One region of the Bacillus sp. iso_77 genome, then DNA from elsewhere that is predicted to be linked to it. Evidence: a T-box and tRNA genes for the amino acid it is inferred to sense, from the RefSeq annotation. Region 1 holds a T-box; the other holds one or more tRNA genes.

What was found. A T-box is a leader RNA that pairs with one kind of tRNA and senses whether it is charged. The one in region 1 lies ahead of ileS (isoleucine--tRNA ligase), so its partner is inferred to be a tRNA-Ile.
Region 2: it encodes a tRNA-Ile, which carries the amino acid that the T-box ahead of ileS (isoleucine--tRNA ligase) is inferred to sense. The anticodon was not compared.

The regions. Positions count from the first base shown of each region.
Region 1 covers NZ_CM149683.1:1,458,695-1,467,848, forward strand. Annotated here, with positions in the region: gene srlA (PTS glucitol/sorbitol transporter subunit IIC) at 1-43, shown strand, start outside; gene srlE (PTS glucitol/sorbitol transporter subunit IIB) at 57-1,067, shown strand; gene AC0VYC_RS07410 (PTS glucitol/sorbitol transporter subunit IIA) at 1,094-1,450, shown strand; gene AC0VYC_RS07415 (ABC transporter ATP-binding protein) at 1,577-2,353, shown strand; gene AC0VYC_RS07420 (YlmC/YmxH family sporulation protein) at 2,433-2,669, shown strand; gene pgeF (peptidoglycan editing factor PgeF) at 2,882-3,745, shown strand; gene AC0VYC_RS07430 (YggS family pyridoxal phosphate-dependent enzyme) at 3,752-4,441, shown strand; gene sepF (cell division protein SepF) at 4,443-4,901, shown strand; gene AC0VYC_RS07440 (YggT family protein) at 4,908-5,189, shown strand; gene AC0VYC_RS07445 (YlmH family RNA-binding protein) at 5,244-6,020, shown strand; gene AC0VYC_RS07450 (DivIVA domain-containing protein) at 6,047-6,541, shown strand; T-box leader at 6,601-6,838, shown strand; gene ileS (isoleucine--tRNA ligase) at 6,898-9,154, shown strand, end outside.
Region 2 covers NZ_CM149683.1:2,740,332-2,749,485, forward strand. Annotated here, with positions in the region: gene AC0VYC_RS14045 (isochorismate synthase) at 1-263, opposite strand, end outside; gene AC0VYC_RS14050 (1,4-dihydroxy-2-naphthoate polyprenyltransferase) at 647-1,585, shown strand; gene AC0VYC_RS14055 (TraR/DksA C4-type zinc finger protein) at 1,703-2,437, shown strand; gene AC0VYC_RS14060 (TspO/MBR family protein) at 2,525-3,001, shown strand; tRNA gene AC0VYC_RS14065 (tRNA-Glu) at 3,078-3,149, opposite strand; tRNA gene AC0VYC_RS14070 (tRNA-Ser) at 3,157-3,247, opposite strand; tRNA gene AC0VYC_RS14075 (tRNA-Asn) at 3,251-3,325, opposite strand; tRNA gene AC0VYC_RS14080 (tRNA-Ile) at 3,332-3,408, opposite strand; tRNA gene AC0VYC_RS14085 (tRNA-Gly) at 3,425-3,498, opposite strand; tRNA gene AC0VYC_RS14090 (tRNA-His) at 3,510-3,585, opposite strand; tRNA gene AC0VYC_RS14095 (tRNA-Phe) at 3,610-3,682, opposite strand; tRNA gene AC0VYC_RS14100 (tRNA-Asp) at 3,700-3,776, opposite strand; tRNA gene AC0VYC_RS14105 (tRNA-Met) at 3,792-3,868, opposite strand; tRNA gene AC0VYC_RS14110 (tRNA-Ser) at 3,891-3,983, opposite strand; tRNA gene AC0VYC_RS14115 (tRNA-Ile) at 3,991-4,067, opposite strand; tRNA gene AC0VYC_RS14120 (tRNA-Met) at 4,072-4,145, opposite strand; tRNA gene AC0VYC_RS14125 (tRNA-Ala) at 4,172-4,244, opposite strand; tRNA gene AC0VYC_RS14130 (tRNA-Pro) at 4,253-4,329, opposite strand; tRNA gene AC0VYC_RS14135 (tRNA-Arg) at 4,337-4,413, opposite strand; tRNA gene AC0VYC_RS14140 (tRNA-Leu) at 4,425-4,510, opposite strand; tRNA gene AC0VYC_RS14145 (tRNA-Gly) at 4,523-4,594, opposite strand; tRNA gene AC0VYC_RS14150 (tRNA-Leu) at 4,625-4,707, opposite strand; tRNA gene AC0VYC_RS14155 (tRNA-Lys) at 4,715-4,790, opposite strand; tRNA gene AC0VYC_RS14160 (tRNA-Thr) at 4,828-4,903, opposite strand; tRNA gene AC0VYC_RS14165 (tRNA-Val) at 4,937-5,012, opposite strand; rRNA gene rrf (5S ribosomal RNA) at 5,571-5,686, opposite strand; rRNA gene AC0VYC_RS14175 (23S ribosomal RNA) at 5,748-8,678, opposite strand; rRNA gene AC0VYC_RS14180 (16S ribosomal RNA) at 8,861-9,154, opposite strand, start outside.

The sequences.
Region 1 (9,154 bases):
CACAAAGTACTTAGCAGGAAAAATGAAAGCGAATTCACAATAGGGGAGGGTTAGACATGACAAACCACAAAGTATTTGTTGCAAAAGGTGCTGGCGGATGGGGAAAAGGATTAGAGCTTGAACCAACCGGTAAAAGAAGAAAGGTCGTTTCCATTACAGGAGGAGGCATTCACCCAGTTGCACGAAAAATTGCAGAAATGACAGGGACAGAAGCATGTGATGGCTTTAAAAATTCTATACCAGAAGATGAAATGATGTGTGTTGTCATTGACTGCGGAGGAACAGCGCGAATTGGGCTTTATCCAATGAAACGCATTCCTACTGTCGATGTGCTGGCATCCTCTCCTTCTGGACCGCTTGCAAAACATATTACAGAGGATATCTTCGTATCAGGTGTCACAGAAAAAGATATTTCCTTTGCTGAAGCATCTGATAGTGAAGGGAACGTAGAAGGTCAAGAAAGCAGCGGCCCAATTGACAAAGAGAATTTCAAAGAAACCTATTCAAAACTGAAAGAGGAAAATATCGAGCGTCAAGAAAAAGGGAATTTCCTCATGAGATTCTCAAGAGGAATCGGAAAAGTAACCGGCACATTCTATCAAGCTGGTCGTGATTCTGTTGATATGCTCCTTAAAAACATTATTCCATTCATGGCATTTGTCAGTATGTTAATTGGAATTATCAATTATACAAAAATTGGTGACTTGATTGCCCATTTTCTATCACCACTGGCAGGATCTGTATGGGGACTCTTACTGCTCGTTGTGGTTTGTACATTGCCATTCCTATCACCTGTCTTAGGACCTGGTGCAGTCATTGCACAAGTAATTGGTGTTCTTATTGGTAGTCAAATTGCACTAGGGAATATCCCGCCTCAATTTGCACTTCCTGCACTATTTGCCATCAACGGTCAAGTAGGGTGTGATTTTATTCCAGTTGGGCTATCACTTGGTGAAGCGAAGCCGGAAACGGTACAATATGGAGTACCAGCTGTTTTGTATAGCCGTCTCATTACAGGGGTTCTATCTGTTGTGATCGCATACGCTGCCAGCTTCGGTATGTATTAAACGTATTAAAGGAGGAATCGAGATACATGGTAACACAATCTGTCGTAAAAGAAATTGGGATCTTAGTCCCGCAGTTTAAAGAAGATAAGCTGATTGTTTTATTTGGACCAGCAGCGCCGCAGGAATTAAGAGATATGTCTGTCATTCATGAGTTTGAACACTTAGAAGAAGAGCCGCTAAAATTAGGCGGAACGATTCAAGTGGGCGACCAAACTTATACCATTACTGCTTTAGGCAATAAAGCAAATGACAACTTTAAGGAACTCGGCCATATTTCGATCTACTTCCAAGAGCCGTTTGATGATGTATTACCGGGAGCTGTCTTTGCATCCCCGCATACGTTTCCTGATATTAAAGAAGGCGTACGAATTGAAATTTCGTAACCATGGAAAAGCTGTTCCTTATAAGGAGCAGCTTTTTTGCGTTAGGTTTACTGATTGAAACATTTGCGATATGCTGTAGACGTTATTATTTGTATATTCAGAATTTTTATTCAGGGGGAAAAGATCGTGTCGCTTGACTTGAAGGATGTTTCTTTAAAACGAAATGGAAAATGGCTGCTTCGTTCTATTGACTGGCAGGTGAAAAACCAGGAACACTGGGTGCTTTATGGTTTAAATGGTGCTGGGAAAACGGCTTTATTAAATATGCTTTGCTCATATTATTTTCCAACGTCAGGTGAGATGACGGTGTTAGGCCATGTGTTTGGCAAGGAAGCGCTTGGTGAAAAACTAAGGAAGAAAATTGGTCTCATCTCTGCTGGTCTTGAAAAGAAGCTGCACAGAGATGACAATGCATTTGAAATTGTTTTGAGCGGGGCATTTGCTTCCATCGGACTTTATGAAACACCGACAGATGAGATAAGAGAGAAGGCGATTGATTTATTAAAAACATTTGGATCGTTTCAATATGCCAATCGCACGTATGAAACCTTGTCGCAAGGAGAGAAACAAAAAGTGCTCATCGCAAGAGCTTTAATGAATGATCCGAAGCTTCTAATCTTAGATGAACCTGTGACGGGTCTTGATTTTTTAGCAAGAGAACAAGTGCTGGAGACGATCTCATTGATTGCATCAAAACCAGATGCGCCCACATTGCTCTATACGACCCACCATGCAGAAGAGATTCTCCCGATTTTTCAGCACACTTTATTATTAAAGGAAGGTACTGTTTTTCATAAAGGGGAGACAAAGCAGATGATGACAAGTGACTTGCTTTCTTCCTTTTTTGAATGTCCAGTCGAAGTCATGTGGCAAAACGGCCGTCCTCACTTAAGTAAATTGTAGATAAGAGAAACTATTGGTCTGCTTCCCTGCTTTTCCATCATACATATTATAGTAGAAAACGAAAGGCGGGGAAGGACAGATGATCAGTATTTCTGAATTCCAAATCAAAGATGTCGTCGATGTGTCCAGCGGAAAAAAATTAGGTACTATTGGAGACATCGATATCAATGTCACGAGCGGTAAAATACAAGCGATTATCATTGGCGGTACAGGTAAAATGATGGGATTTTTCGGAAAAGAAGAGGAAATGATTGTCCCGTGGCGAAATATAGTAAAAATTGGCGAAGATGTGATACTTGTCCGTTTGTCTTCTTAATTTGTGTAAATTCCTCAACTAATAGATCAAATTTTCCTTAAAACAACCTCTCCATTCTCAGCAATCAATGTCTTTTTCGGGTAAAAAGATTACGTTTTCATATCAATTTGAAAAAAAACCTGTAGAAAGGGCACATTTGAGTGTAATATTTAATGAATCCCACTAACTGTCTTAGCAGGTCTTGTGGTAAAATAGGAGCGATATAAAGAGAGATGAATGAAAGGTGGGAGGCAGCTTTGATAGACAAATATGACCCCTTTCAGCAGAAATCACCTGATGCAATGCTGATTCATGATTGGACGAACATGACATGTTCTGGAAAAGAGATATTGGCCGGTTTTACGACAAAAAATGGCGGCTTTAGTCTTTCTCCATATCAATCAATGAACACTGGACTCCATGTAGGAGATGATGCTTCTAGTGTCCAAATGAATCGTCAAGTCATTGCAGATGCTACTGCTGTGCCGCTCTCTAATTGGGTGTTTGCTGACCAAACACACGAGGATCGCATCATGAAAGTCACGAAGGAACAAAAGGGAAGAGGAAGTCTTCAGTATGATGAAGCGCTCTCTAGAACAGATGGTTTATACACCTCTGAACCAAACATCATGCTCGCTCTTTGTTTCGCTGACTGTGTTCCGCTTTATTTTCTAGCGCCGCAATCTGGGCTGATTGGAACGGCTCATGCCGGCTGGAAAGGAACCGTCAAACAAATTGGCGCCAACATGGTTGATGCATGGGTTCGCCAAGAAGGCGCTGATGCCGATCATATACAAGTCGTCATTGGACCATCCATTGGCAGCTGCTGCTACATAGTAGATGATGTTGTCATAGATCAAGTGAAACAGCTTCCTTTTTCAACAGAGGATGTGTATTCCGAGATGTCACAAGGACAATACAAAATTGACTTAAAAACACTAAACAAAAACGTATTACTTCATGCAGGATTAAAAGAAGAAAACATACATGTCAGTTCGATGTGCACAAGTTGCAATGAGCAGCATTTCTTCTCACACCGGCGTGATCAAGGGAAAACAGGACGTATGATGTCTTTTGTCGGGTTTAAGGAGGCATAAGTGCAATTGAATGTACGAGAGAATCTCAGACAAATAAATGAACAAATCAACGAAGCATGTAAAAGAGCAGGTAGACATCCAGACGATGTATCGGTTGTCGCTGTCACAAAGTATGTCTCGATTGAACGAGCATTAGAAGCAAAGGATGCCGGAATTTTGCACTTTGGTGAAAATCGTGACCAAGGGTTACTTGAAAAACAGGCAGCCATAACCGATGAAAACATTAGCTGGCACTTCATCGGCAGTTTACAGACGCGAAAAGTGAAATCTGTCATTCAGACCATTGATTACTTACATTCGCTAGACAGAATGTCCCTTGCGAATGAAATTGAAAAAAGAGCGGATCACACGGTTCGCTGTTTTGTACAGGTGAACACATCACTTGAGGAGTCAAAACACGGCTTACAAAGCGAAGACGTGATTCCATTTGTCAAACAGCTCGCTGATTTCAAACATATTGAAATTGCTGGACTCATGACGATGGCTCCATTTACAGATGATCATACTGTGATACGAAACTGTTTTAAAACATTAAAAAGCCTTCAACAAGAGGTAAAACAACTGAACCAAGTAAATGCACCTTGTCAGCATTTATCGATGGGCATGTCAAACGATTTTGAAATCGCAATTGAAGAAGGTGCGACATTTGTTCGGATTGGCTCTTCACTTGTTGGAAATGAAACAGGAGGTGCGTGACATGAGCATAAAAAATAAGTTTAAAAGCTTCTTCACACTCGATGATGAAGAGTATGAGTACGAATATATTGATGAAGAAAGAGAACCAGCACAAGAAGAAAAAAACACAAAAGATAAAGCGGCATTTCAAGAGCGTCCTCAGGCAGGAAAACAAAATGTCGTCAGCTTGCAAAGCGTGCAAAAATCCTCTAAAGTGGTGTTAAGTGAGCCGCGTGTTTATGCAGAGGCTCAAGAGATTGCAGATCATATTAAAAATCGGCGTGCAGTCGTCGTCAATTTGCAGCGCATTCAGCACGATCAAGCAAAGCGAATCATCGACTTCTTAAGCGGAACGGTTTATGCAATCGGTGGAGACATTCAGCGTATTGGCTCGAATATATTCCTCTGCACTCCTGATAATGTGGATGTATCTGGCACAATATCAGAGCTATTGACAGAGGAAGAACCTCAGAGGTGGTAAAATAAAGTGACTCTCTATCTTATCTTTAAAACCTTACAAAGCGTATTGACGCTTTATCTATTCTGTATCATTATTTACATTTTTATGTCATGGGTGCCAGCTACCAGAGAAACAAAGGTCGGCCGTTTTTTGGCAAACATTTGTGAACCATATTTAGAGCCATTTCGTAAAATTATACCGCCAATTGGAATGATTGACATCTCGCCGATTGTGGCATTGCTTGTGATCCGTTTCGCTTCAGATTATGGGCTAACTGGTCTTTATAATATGATTGTACGATTCATGTAAACAGGCTGCCGGGCTTGGCATCTGCCAGGCTCTTTTACATAAAAGGGGAACAAAATGAGCGATATTTATCAACATTTTAGAAAAGACGAACAGCCATTTGTCGACCAAGTATTAGGCTGGAAAAACATCGCACTCGAACAATATCGAATGAAATTAACAGACTTTCTTGATCCGCGTGAGCAGTTCATTACCCAGTCCGTGATTCAGCATTCTGATGAACTGGGTCTCATGTTTTTTGGCGGTTATGAGGAAGCGGAGCGGAAAAGGGCTTTGATCTATCCTGACTATTTAGCACCGACCATACAGGATTTTGAACTGACTTATTTTCAGGTGAACTATGCGAAAAAGTTTATTTCGATAGAACACCCCAACCTTCTCGGTTCGCTCATTGGGACAGGCCTGAAGCGTCAAAAATTCGGTGATTTGTTGTTTTCAGAGGACAACGTGCAATTTATTTGTACAAGCGATGTTGCCGATTTTGTTCGGGCTCAGCTGACGCATGTCGGCAGAGCATCTGTTTCATTAGAGGAAATCAGCAAGGCAGATCTTCAGCCAGTCATCAGCAAAACCGATATCAAAGAAGATACGATTTCTTCACTGCGGCTTGACGCTGTATGTGCTGCTGTCAGCCGTCAGTCTCGGCAAAAAGCACAGCTTTTGGTCAAAAATGGTCTTGTCAAAGTAAACTGGAAAGTCACTGAAGACCCTTCCTTTACAATTGGTGAAGGTGATCAGCTCTCTGTCAGGGGATTTGGCCGCTTTAGCTTAAAAACAATTGATGGGAAGACGAAAAAAGATAAATTCAAAGTAACATTTGAGCTTCTGACATAACGAATTTGAATCTGGAGGTGGCAAGATTGCCATTAACACCTAATGATATTCATAATAAAACGTTCACAAAAAGTTTTCGCGGCTATGACGAAGATGAAGTAAATGAGTTTTTAAGCCAAGTACGTAAAGATTACGAGATCGTACTTCGCAAAAAGAACGAGCTTGAAGACAAAGTCAACGAGCTTGATGAAAGACTAGGCCATTTTGCAACAATTGAAGAAACATTAAACAAATCCATTCTTGTGGCGCAAGAAGCAGCAGAAGACGTGAAGCGTCATTCTGATAAAGAAGCGAAATTGATCATTCGTGAAGCTGAGAAAAATGCAGACCGTATTATCAACGAAGCGTTATCAAAATCAAGAAAGATTGCAATGGAAATCGAAGAGCTCAAGAAACAGTCGAAAGTCTTTAGAACTCGTTTCCAAATGCTCATCGAAGCTCAGCTTGATCTTCTGAAAAATGATGATTGGGATCATTTGCTGGAATATGAAGTTGATGCTGTCTTTGACGAAAAAGAATAAACGCATCACCTTGACATGACGTGCTCATGTTGCATATAATACCATCATAAATTAACAAGAGATAAACGTTTGAAAGGGACACTCGCAGCGGTTACATGCGTAATAAAGCGAATCAGGGACGGTGGAAGCCTGACATTACGAAACGCTGCAATGAGATCACCCCTTTAGTTCCTTTTCTGAAATGAATGAGTAAGAAAAGGCGTCAGATCACGTTACGATTTTAGAGTGGATAAGCGGCAATTTCAAAGCGCTTGTCTAAAAGGGTGGTACCGCGAGACAAGCCTTCTCGTCCCTTATGGGATGAGAGGGCTTTTTTTATTGTTTTTTAATACGAATTTGCATGTGGAGGAATAGGTATGAACTACAAAGACACCTTATTAATGCCAAAAACAGAATTCCCGATGAGAGGGAACTTGCCGAACAAAGAGCCTGAAATCCAAGAGGAGTGGGCAGAAAAAGACATCTATCAAATGGTTTTAGAGCGGACAAAAGGACGCCCGACCTTTATTTTGCATGATGGACCTCCATATGCGAATGGTGACATTCATATGGGGCACGCACTCAATAAAATCCTCAAAGATTTTATTGTCCGTTTTAAATCAATGAATGGATTCCATGCACCGTACGTACCGGGCTGGGATACACATGGCTTACCGATTGAAACAGCCCTTACGAAAAATAAAAAAGTCAAACGCAAAGAAATGTCGACAGCAGAATTCCGTAAACTATGTGAGGAGTATGCTTGGAAACAAATCGAAGGTCAGCGCAATCAGTTTAAACGTTTGGGCGTAAGAGCAGACTGGGATAATCCATATGTGACATTGAAGCCTGAATACGAAGCGCAGCAAATTCTTGTCTTTGGTGAAATGGCGAAAAGAGGCTATATTTACAAAGGTCTTAAGCCTGTTAACTGGTCTCCTTCAAGTGAATCAGCACTTGCTGAAGCAGAAATTGAATACAAGGACAAACGTTCACCATCGATTTACGTATCATTTAAAGTGAAAGATGGCAAAGGCGTACTTGAAAACGGCGAGCAGTTCATCATCTGGACAACAACACCTTGGACACTTCCTGCAAACCTTGGCATTTGTGTACATCCAAACCTAGAGTACAGTGTGCTTCAAGTGGGTGCTGAGCGATATGTTGTCGCATCTGAGCTAGTTGAACAAGTGGCAAAAACACTTGGATTTGAAGAGTACGAAGTTGTGAAAACCTTAAAAGGTAAAGAATTAGATAAGGTCGTTGCAGCACATCCAATTTACGATAGAGATTCTCTAGTGATGCTTGGCGATCACGTCACAACAGATGCAGGAACAGGCTGTGTTCACACAGCGCCAGGTCACGGGGAAGATGACTTTATCGTAAGTATGAAGTACGGTCTTGATGTGTTATGTCCAGTAGATGAAAAAGGTGTGATGACAGAAGAAGCACCTGGTTTTGAAGGACTATTCTATGAGGATGCCAATAAAGCCATCACAGAACAGCTTGAAGCAAAAGGCGCATTGAAAAAGCTCGACTTTATCACGCACTCCTATCCGCATGACTGGAGAACGAAAAAACCAACAATTTATCGTGCAACTGCTCAGTGGTTTGCTTCCATTAAAGATTTCAGAGAAGCACTATTAGATAATATTAAAGAAACGAAATGGGTTCCAGCTTGGGGCGAAACGCGCCTGTTCAATATGGTGCGTGACAGAGGTGACTGGTGCATTTCAAGACAGCGTGTATGGGGCGTTCCAATCCCAGTCTTCTATGCTGAAAATGGTGAGCCAATCATCACAGATGAAACGATTCAGCACGTCTCTCAATTATTTAGAGAACATGGCTCGAATATTTGGTTTGAAAAAGAAGCAAAAGAATTATTGCCTGAAGGCTTTACACATCCAGGCAGCCCGAACGGTGAATTTACAAAAGAGCAAGATATCATGGATGTATGGTTTGATTCTGGTTCTTCTCACCAAGCGGTATTAGAAGAACGAGATGACCTCGCTCGTCCGGCAGACCTTTACCTTGAAGGTTCTGATCAATATCGCGGCTGGTTTAACTCATCTTTATCTACAGCAGTTGCTGTCACTGGAAAAGCGCCATATAAAGGTGTTCTCAGCCATGGCTTTACGCTTGATAAAGAAGGACGCAAGATGAGTAAATCATTAGGCAATACGATTGATCCGACGAAAGTGGCGAAGCAGCTTGGTGCGGAAATTCTTAGACTTTGGGTATCTTCTGTCAACTATCAAGCCGATCATCCAGTGTCTGACGACATTTTAAAACAAGTCGCAGAAGTTTATCGTAAAATCCGTAACACGTTCCGCTTCTTGCATGGTAACCTGTTTGACTTTGATCCAGCAGTCAATGCAGTACCAGTCGAAGAGCTTCGCGAAGTGGATCAATATATCTTAATCAAATTAAACAAATTGATTGATAAAGTGAAAAAAGCATATGATGATTACGAATTTGCGGTTGTCTATCATGCCATCCACAATTTCTGTACGATTGAGCTTAGCTCTTTCTATCTCGATTTTGCAAAAGATGTGGTATACATTGAGCATGCGGATCATCCAGACCGCCGTAGCATGCAAACGGTTTTCTATGAAACATTAATGGCGTTAGTGA
Region 2 (9,154 bases), 1.3 Mb from region 1:
ATATTGAATCGTTCTTTGCCTTGCTCTGATGATTTAATCACGGCCGCTCTGCCAAGTCCAGAAAATATCATTTGGCTTTCTGGATCAGACCAAAAAAACCGCTCGCCTAAAAAATCCGCTTCGCCGCTTTGGAAAAAGGCAAGAGGATCCAGATCGTCAACTCTTCTGGAGTAGCTTATCAAAACAGCATGGTTGACGTTATTCGCTTCTTCTAATGTCGCAAGCGCTTCCTGCCGGAAAGTACTTTGCACTGTTGTCACCATGATACATTCCTCCAAAATCCATGAAATAACATATAAAAATAAAACCATCATGTAAAAAAATACATGAACATTCGAGTATGTCGAATGACCTGCTTTTCTATTATAAACCTTAACAGATGAACTTAGTAAAGAAAACAGCTTTTAAAACCTCGAATCCTTATTATATCACGCTTTCAAGATTTTTTCGCTCCCGCATATTGAAATGAGAACATCCCTTAAAAAATGGTAAGACCTGTTCGAAGATCAAGCTTTCTCTCTAGATGGGAACGATTAGCAAACATCTTTTTCTTGTTTCATCGCATCAATATATTGACACCTTTTTGAACTTTGCTAAACTGGAATTTGGACGTGTACGTATTTTTTTATTTAAAGGAGTATATTTTATGCAGCATCAATCGATATCAGATCAGCTTTCACCAATTAAGCCTGATAAGAACTGGCGGATTTGGTGGAATTTACTACGACCGCATACATTAACAGCGGCATTTATTCCCGTTACTTTAGGAACTGTCCTAGCACTTCCGAGTGGTCAAATACATGTTGGGCTATTTTTAGCTATGCTATTTGCATCGATGTTTATCCAAATTGCAACGAACATGTTTAATGAGTACTTTGATTATGTCCGCGGATTGGACAATGAGAAATCTGTCGGTATCGGCGGAGCGATCGTGAGAAACGGTGTAAAACCAAAAACAGTTTTAGGCCTCGCTTATGCCTTATTCGCGCTTTCTTTATTACTTGGGATCTATATTTGCATGATGTCTAGCTGGTGGATTGCACTCATAGGACTAATTTGTATGGCAGCAGGCTATTTTTATACCGGTGGCCCTGTACCAATTGCTTATACACCATTTGGAGAACTTGTATCAGGTGCTTTTATGGGACTAGGCATCATTTTAATTAGTTTCTATATCCAAACAGGAACATTGACATCAAAAGCTGTGCTCATTTCATTACCTATCTCTATTTTAGTTGGTGCCATCTTACTGTCGAACAATATCCGTGATTTAGACGGTGATAAAGAGAATGGACGAAAGACACTTGCTATCCTAGCTGGACGTAAAGCGGCAGTCAACATCCTACTTTCCATGTTTGTGATCTCATATGTACTCATTTTTGTTTATATCTTTATGGATATCGTGGGTCTTTGGAGTCTTCTTGTCTTACTCAGTGTGCCAAAAGCTTATACAGCCATTAAAGAATTTAAGCAAAAAGAAAAACCAATTGAATTAATGAATGCCATGAAGTCGACAGCACAAACCAATACGTTTTTTGGTTTCCTGTTAACGATCGCATTGATCTTACAATATTATCTCGCATAACACAAAACGCCTGCAGCCGCAGGCGTTTTTTATTGAAGAATTGCTTCAAATTGGCACAAGTCTTACATAAAAATTTGCTCATACTAACAATATGTTTGATATGAAAGGGTGATCGCTTTGTTGTCTAAAAACGAATTACATCAGTTGAAGCAGCGACTTCTCGATGAAAAACAAGAAATTGAAGCCAAAAGCCATGACGATGAACAGAAAGTATCATTTCCTTATGATTCAGTGGGCGAACTGTCGGCCTATGATAACCACCCTGGCGACCAAGGGACAGAACTATTCGAACGCGGAAAAGACATTGCCTTAAACAGTTTGGAACATGAGCATCTGTCCGATATCAATGAAGCACTCCAAGCAATGGCAGACGGCTCTTATGGTTTGTGTAAAGTGTGTAAAGCCCCTATTCCTAAAGAACGCTTAGAAGCCCTTCCCACCGCCGTCACATGCACAGAGCATTCAAAAGAACAGACCGTTTCACAAAACCGTCCCATTGAAGAGGACTTATTAAGTCCGCCCTCAGGGCAATTTGAAAATGAAGAAAGTGCTGCATATGACGGAGAAGATGCCTACCAAGACGTAGAACGCTATGGGAACACTGATACCCCATCCGATATGGAATTTCCTCCATTGACATACGATGATGTGTATACACAATCAGAAGATGAAGATTATGTGGAAGACTATGAAGGGTTTGCAGCTGCTGATATTGAAGGAAAAGCAAGCAAGGTCTATCCAAATAAAGCACACGAAGCTTATGAAGAAGCATTAGATGAAGAAGGCGTCATGACAGTGTTTGGTGACTTGAAGCCGTATGAAGAAGAACCTTATACTAAAAAAAATGATTAGTCCCCACATATTGGGGGCTTGATGTTTATATCATGTAATAATTGGGAAATAAGTTGAAGAGTGAATTGATTGGGAGGAGATTTCTGGATGGCTAAAAAAAGTATCATTTGGGCGGTTATCGTCTTCTTTATTACATACGCATTATTTTCTATTGCAGGGTTCCTGTTCCCTATCGACAGAGAATGGTATGACGCACTAAATAAACCTGAATGGACACCTAGTGGTGGTGTCATCGGTGCGGTCTGGGCTGTCTTATTCGCCCTCATTTCGTTATCTGCCGCCATCATTTATGCAAAGTATGGTTTTCAAAAAATCACATTACCATTTTGGATTCTGTTTCTTTTAAATTATGTATTCAATCAAGCCTTTAGCTTTTTTCAATTTACACAAAAAGATTTATTTGCAGCTACGATCGACTGCCTGCTTGTAGCACTGACAGCACTCGCACTTGTCATCGTCTCACGTAAACTAAGCAAAGTTGTCCCAATTTTATTGATTCCTTATGTTTTATGGGTATTCTTTGCGACATACTTGTCTTATACGATCTATTCCATGAATATGTAAGAAAAGACCGCTATGATGGCGGTTTTTCGTTTTGTGGAAAATAAAAAAGAGGTCTTTATTAGACCTCTTTAAAAAATGACCCGTACGGGATTCGAACCCGTGTTACCGCCGTGAAAGGGCGGTGTCTTAACCGCTTGACCAACGGGCCAGAAAAATGGCGGAGAAGGAGGGATTTGAACCCTCGCGCCGCTTGCGCGACCTACACCCTTAGCAGGGGCGCCTCTTCAGCCACTTGAGTACTTCTCCATTTGGCTCCGCAGGTAGGATTCGAACCTACGACCGATCGGTTAACAGCCGATAGCTCTACCACTGAGCTACTGCGGAAAGTCATGGTGGGCCTGAGTGGACTCGAACCACCGACCTCACGCTTATCAGGCGTGCGCTCTAACCAGCTGAGCTACAGGCCCATGAACGATATGCAAATGGAGCGGGTGATGGGAATCGAACCCACGACATCAGCTTGGAAGGCTGAGGTTTTACCACTAAACTACACCCGCAAAAATATGTATGGGGCGATTGATGGGAATCGAACCCACGAGTGCCAGAGCCACAATCTGGTGCGTTAACCACTTCGCCACAACCGCCATACTGATATTTATTTGTAAAAGTGGCTCGGGACGGAATCGAACCGCCGACACACGGATTTTCAGTCCGTTGCTCTACCAACTGAGCTACCGAGCCATGTATTCATTTGAAAATGGCGGTCCGGACGGGACTCGAACCCGCGACCTCCTGCGTGACAGGCAGGCATTCTAACCAACTGAACTACCGGACCATTAGAGAAAAAATTTGGTTGCGGGGGCAGGATTTGAACCTGCGACCTTCGGGTTATGAGCCCGACGAGCTACCGAACTGCTCCACCCCGCGATGATATCATTTTTTAAAAATATGGCGGAGGAAGAGGGATTCGAACCCCCGCGGGCTTTGACACCCCTGTCGGTTTTCAAGACCGATCCCTTCAGCCGGACTTGGGTATTCCTCCGTATAGATGGTGGACCTTGTAGGACTCGAACCTACGACCGGACGGTTATGAGCCGTCTGCTCTAACCAACTGAGCTAAAGGTCCTTTATAGCGGCGGAGGGGATCGAACCCCCGACCTCACGGGTATGAACCGTACGCTCTAGCCAGCTGAGCTACACCGCCATGATATAAAATAATCTTTTGAAAAGTGGAGCCTAGCGGGATCGAACCGCTGACCTCCTGCGTGCAAGGCAGGCGCTCTCCCAGCTGAGCTAAGGCCCCATAAAAGATGGTCGGGAAGACAGGATTCGAACCTGCGACCCCTTGGTCCCAAACCAAGTGCTCTACCAAGCTGAGCTACTTCCCGATCTTAATGGCGCGCCCGAGAGGAGTCGAACCCCTAACCTTTTGATCCGTAGTCAAACGCTCTATCCAATTGAGCTACGGGCGCTTATTTTATAATGCCGAGGGCCGGACTTGAACCGGCACGGTAGTCACCTACCGCAGGATTTTAAGTCCTGTGTGTCTGCCAATTCCACCACCCCGGCGTGGATGGTATAAGCGGAAGACGGGATTCGAACCCGCGACCCCCACCTTGGCAAGGTGGTGTTCTACCACTGAACTACTTCCGCATTACAGGATTTCTTTATGTTGTTTGGCAATGCGGGTGAAGGGACTTGAACCCCCACGTCATAAAGACACTAGATCCTAAGTCTAGCGCGTCTGCCAATTCCGCCACACCCGCATGAAAATGGTGAGCCATGAAGGACTCGAACCTTCGACCCTCTGATTAAAAGTCAGATGCTCTACCAACTGAGCTAATGGCTCGCTTTTAAAGCGACTTGTCTATCTTACCATATGAAAGTGGTGCCGGCAAGAGGACTTGAACCCCCAACCTACTGATTACAAGTCAGTTGCTCTACCAGTTGAGCTACACCGGCTTTATCTATCCTAACATTATGTAAGAATAAATATGGTGGAGGATGACGGGCTCGAACCGCCGACCCTCTGCTTGTAAGGCAGATGCTCTCCCAGCTGAGCTAATCCTCCACTATGTAGGAATCTCTCGATCCGACAAAGATTATTATATACAGGTTTCACTCATTTGTAAAGGCTATATTAAAAAAATTTTATTTCATTTTTCATGACGTATTTCTTTTAACAGATGATGTTGATGTTACCAGTCAAAACAGCTTCAATTCAACGATTAACAGCTGTATTTCTCTTCTCTATATTCTCTTTAAAAACGAGTAAATCCTTTAAAAATATCAACAGCCTTTCAATTTTTATACTTTAATGATATAGATATTTCTTTATTTCAACTGTTAAACGCAATGAATGTTTTGATTTCAATAAAATAGCCTGATACAACTCCATTTATATGAATGAATTTGTATCAGGCATCTATACACCTGCTATTCTTTCTCTCTATTACTTTTCTCCATACTTAAAAGTGAACATGCTTCACAGACTTTCACGTTGATTTAGAGCATCTCCACGCTTATAGTGAATTAAAACAACCTGATTTATACCACATATGTATCAAGGTGATCTTCTTTCAAACAGCACAAAAAAGACCAGTTCCGATTGGAACTGATCCTTTGATAAGCTTGGCGGCGTCCTACTCTCACAGGGGGAAACCCCCAACTACCATCGGCGCTGAAGAGCTTAACTTCCGTGTTCGGTATGGGAACGGGTGTGACCTCTTCGCTATCGCCACCAAACCTGATGGAGAGAATGTTCTCTCAAAACTAGATAACAATGTTCATTTTTCACATTAGAATATAGGTTAAGTCCTCGATCTATTAGTATCTGTCAGCTCCACGTGTCACCACGCTTCCACCTCAGACCTATCAACCTGATCATCTTTCAGGGATCTTACTTCCTTGCGGAATGGGAAATCTCATCTTGAGGGGGGCTTCATGCTTAGATGCTTTCAGCACTTATCCCGTCCGCACATAGCTACCCAGCGATGCCCTTGGCAGAACAACTGGTACACCAGCGGTGCGTCCATCCCGGTCCTCTCGTACTAAGGACAGCTCCTCTCAAATTTCCTGCGCCCGCGACGGATAGGGACCGAACTGTCTCACGACGTTCTGAACCCAGCTCGCGTACCGCTTTAATGGGCGAACAGCCCAACCCTTGGGACCGACTACAGCCCCAGGATGCGATGAGCCGACATCGAGGTGCCAAACCTCCCCGTCGATGTGGACTCTTGGGGGAGATAAGCCTGTTATCCCCGGGGTAGCTTTTATCCGTTGAGCGATGGCCCTTCCATGCGGAACCACCGGATCACTAAGCCCGACTTTCGTCCCTGCTCGACTTGTAGGTCTCGCAGTCAAGCTCCCTTGTGCCTTTACACTCTGCGAATGATTTCCAACCATTCTGAGGGAACCTTTGGGCGCCTCCGTTACATTTTAGGAGGCGACCGCCCCAGTCAAACTGCCCACCTGACACTGTCTCCCTGCCCGATAAGGGCAGCGGGTTAGAAGGTCAATACAGCCAGGGTAGTATCCCACCGATGCCTCCACCGAAGCTAGCGCTCCGGTTTCCAAGGCTCCTACCTATCCTGTACAAGCTGTACCAACATTCAATATCAGGCTGCAGTAAAGCTCCACGGGGTCTTTCCGTCCTGTCGCGGGTAACCTGCATCTTCACAGGTACTATAATTTCACCGAGTCTCTCGTTGAGACAGTGCCCAGATCGTTGCGCCTTTCGTGCGGGTCGGAACTTACCCGACAAGGAATTTCGCTACCTTAGGACCGTTATAGTTACGGCCGCCGTTTACTGGGGCTTCAATTCGCACCTTCGCTTACGCTAAGCGCTCCTCTTAACCTTCCAGCACCGGGCAGGCGTCAGCCCCTATACTTCGCCTTACGGCTTCGCAGAGACCTGTGTTTTTGCTAAACAGTCGCCTGGGCCTATTCACTGCGGCTTCTCGGGGCTTTAACACCCTAAGAAGCACCCCTTCTCCCGAAGTTACGGGGTCATTTTGCCGAGTTCCTTAACGAGAGTTCTCTCGATCACCTTAGGATTCTCTCCTCGCCTACCTGTGTCGGTTTGCGGTACGGGCACCTCTCACCTCGCTAGAGGCTTTTCTTGGCAGTGTGGAATCAGGAACTTCGCTACTAAATTTCGCTCGCCATCACAGCTCAGCCTTCACGGGAAACGGATTTGCCTATTTCCCAGCCTAACTGCTTGGACGCGGATATCCAATACCGCGCTTACCCTATCCTCCTGCGTCCCCCCATTGCTCAAATGGTGAGGAGGTGGTACAGGAATATCAACCTGTTGTCCATCGCCTACGCCTTTCGGCCTCGGCTTAGGTCCCGACTAACCCTGAGCGGACGAGCCTTCCTCAGGAAACCTTAGGCATTCGGTGGACGGGATTCTCACCCGTCTTTCGCTACTCATACCGGCATTCTCACTTCTAAGCGCTCCACCAGTCCTTCCGGTCTGACTTCACTGCACTTAGAACGCTCTCCTACCACTGTTCGTAAGAACAGTCCGCAGCTTCGGTGATACGTTTAGCCCCGGTACATTTTCGGCGCAGAGTCACTCGACCAGTGAGCTATTACGCACTCTTTAAATGGTGGCTGCTTCTAAGCCAACATCCTGGTTGTCTAAGCAACTCCACATCCTTTTCCACTTAACGTATACTTTGGGACCTTAGCTGGCGGTCTGGGCTGTTTCCCTTTCGACTACGGATCTTATCACTCGCAGTCTGACTCCCAAGGATAAGTCATCGGCATTCGGAGTTTGACTGAATTCGGTAACCCGGTAGGGGCCCCTAGTCCAATCAGTGCTCTACCTCCGAGACTCTTACCTTGAGGCTAGCCCTAAAGCTATTTCGGAGAGAACCAGCTATCTCCAGGTTCGATTGGCATTTCACCCCTACCCACACCTCATCCCCGCACTTTTCAACGTGCGTGGGTTCGGGCCTCCATTCAGTGTTACCTGAACTTCACCCTGGACATGGGTAGATCACCTGGTTTCGGGTCTACGACCACGTACTCATGCGCCCTATTCAGACTCGCTTTCGCTGCGGCTCCGCATCTTCTGCTTAACCTTGCACGGGATCGTAACTCGCCGGTTCATTCTACAAAAGGCACGCCATCACCCGTTAACGGGCTCTGACTACTTGTAGGCACACGGTTTCAGGATCTATTTCACTCCCCTTCCGGGGTGCTTTTCACCTTTCCCTCACGGTACTGGTTCACTATCGGTCACTAGGGAGTATTTAGCCTTGGGAGATGGTCCTCCCGGATTCCGACGGAATTTCACGTGTTCCGCCGTACTCAGGATCCACTCTGGAGAGAACAACATTTCAGTTACAGGGCTGTTACCTTCTTTGGCGGGCCTTTCCAGACCTCTTCGCTTATATCGTTCCTTTGTAACTCCGTATAGAGTGTCCTACAACCCCAAGAGGCAAGCCTCTTGGTTTGGGCTGTTCCCGTTTCGCTCGCCGCTACTCAGGGAATCGCATTTGCTTTCTCTTCCTCCGGGTACTTAGATGTTTCAGTTCCCCGGGTATGCCTTCTCATACTCTATGTATTCAAGTATGGATACTACTCCATTACGAGCAGTGGGTTTCCCCATTCGGAAATCTCCGGATCAAAGCTTGCTTACAGCTCCCCGAAGCATATCGGTGTTCGTCCCGTCCTTCATCGGCTCCTAGTGCCAAGGCATCCACCGTGCGCCCTTTCTAACTTAACCATTTCTTACTTTAGAAAGAATCACTATGTGTGATGAACTTTGCATTGCATTCAATGTGAATGTATTACTTATTGTTATCTAGTTTTCAAAGAACAATCCTGTCTCGCTAGAGACATGTTTGAAGGAATGATCCTTCAAAACTAAACAAGACGAAAAACGTGCGCTGCTCCATATATCCTTAGAAAGGAGGTGATCCAGCCGCACCTTCCGATACGGCTACCTTGTTACGACTTCACCCCAATCATCTGCCCCACCTTCGGCGGCTGGCTCCATAAAGGTTACCTCACCGACTTCGGGTGTTGCAAACTCTCGTGGTGTGACGGGCGGTGTGTACAAGGCCCGGGAACGTATTCACCGCGGCATGCTGATCCGCGATTACTAGCGATTCCAGCTTCACGCAGTCGAGTTGCAGACTGCGATCCGAACTGAGAACAGATTTGTGGGATTGGCTAAACCTTGCGGTCTCGCAGCCCTTT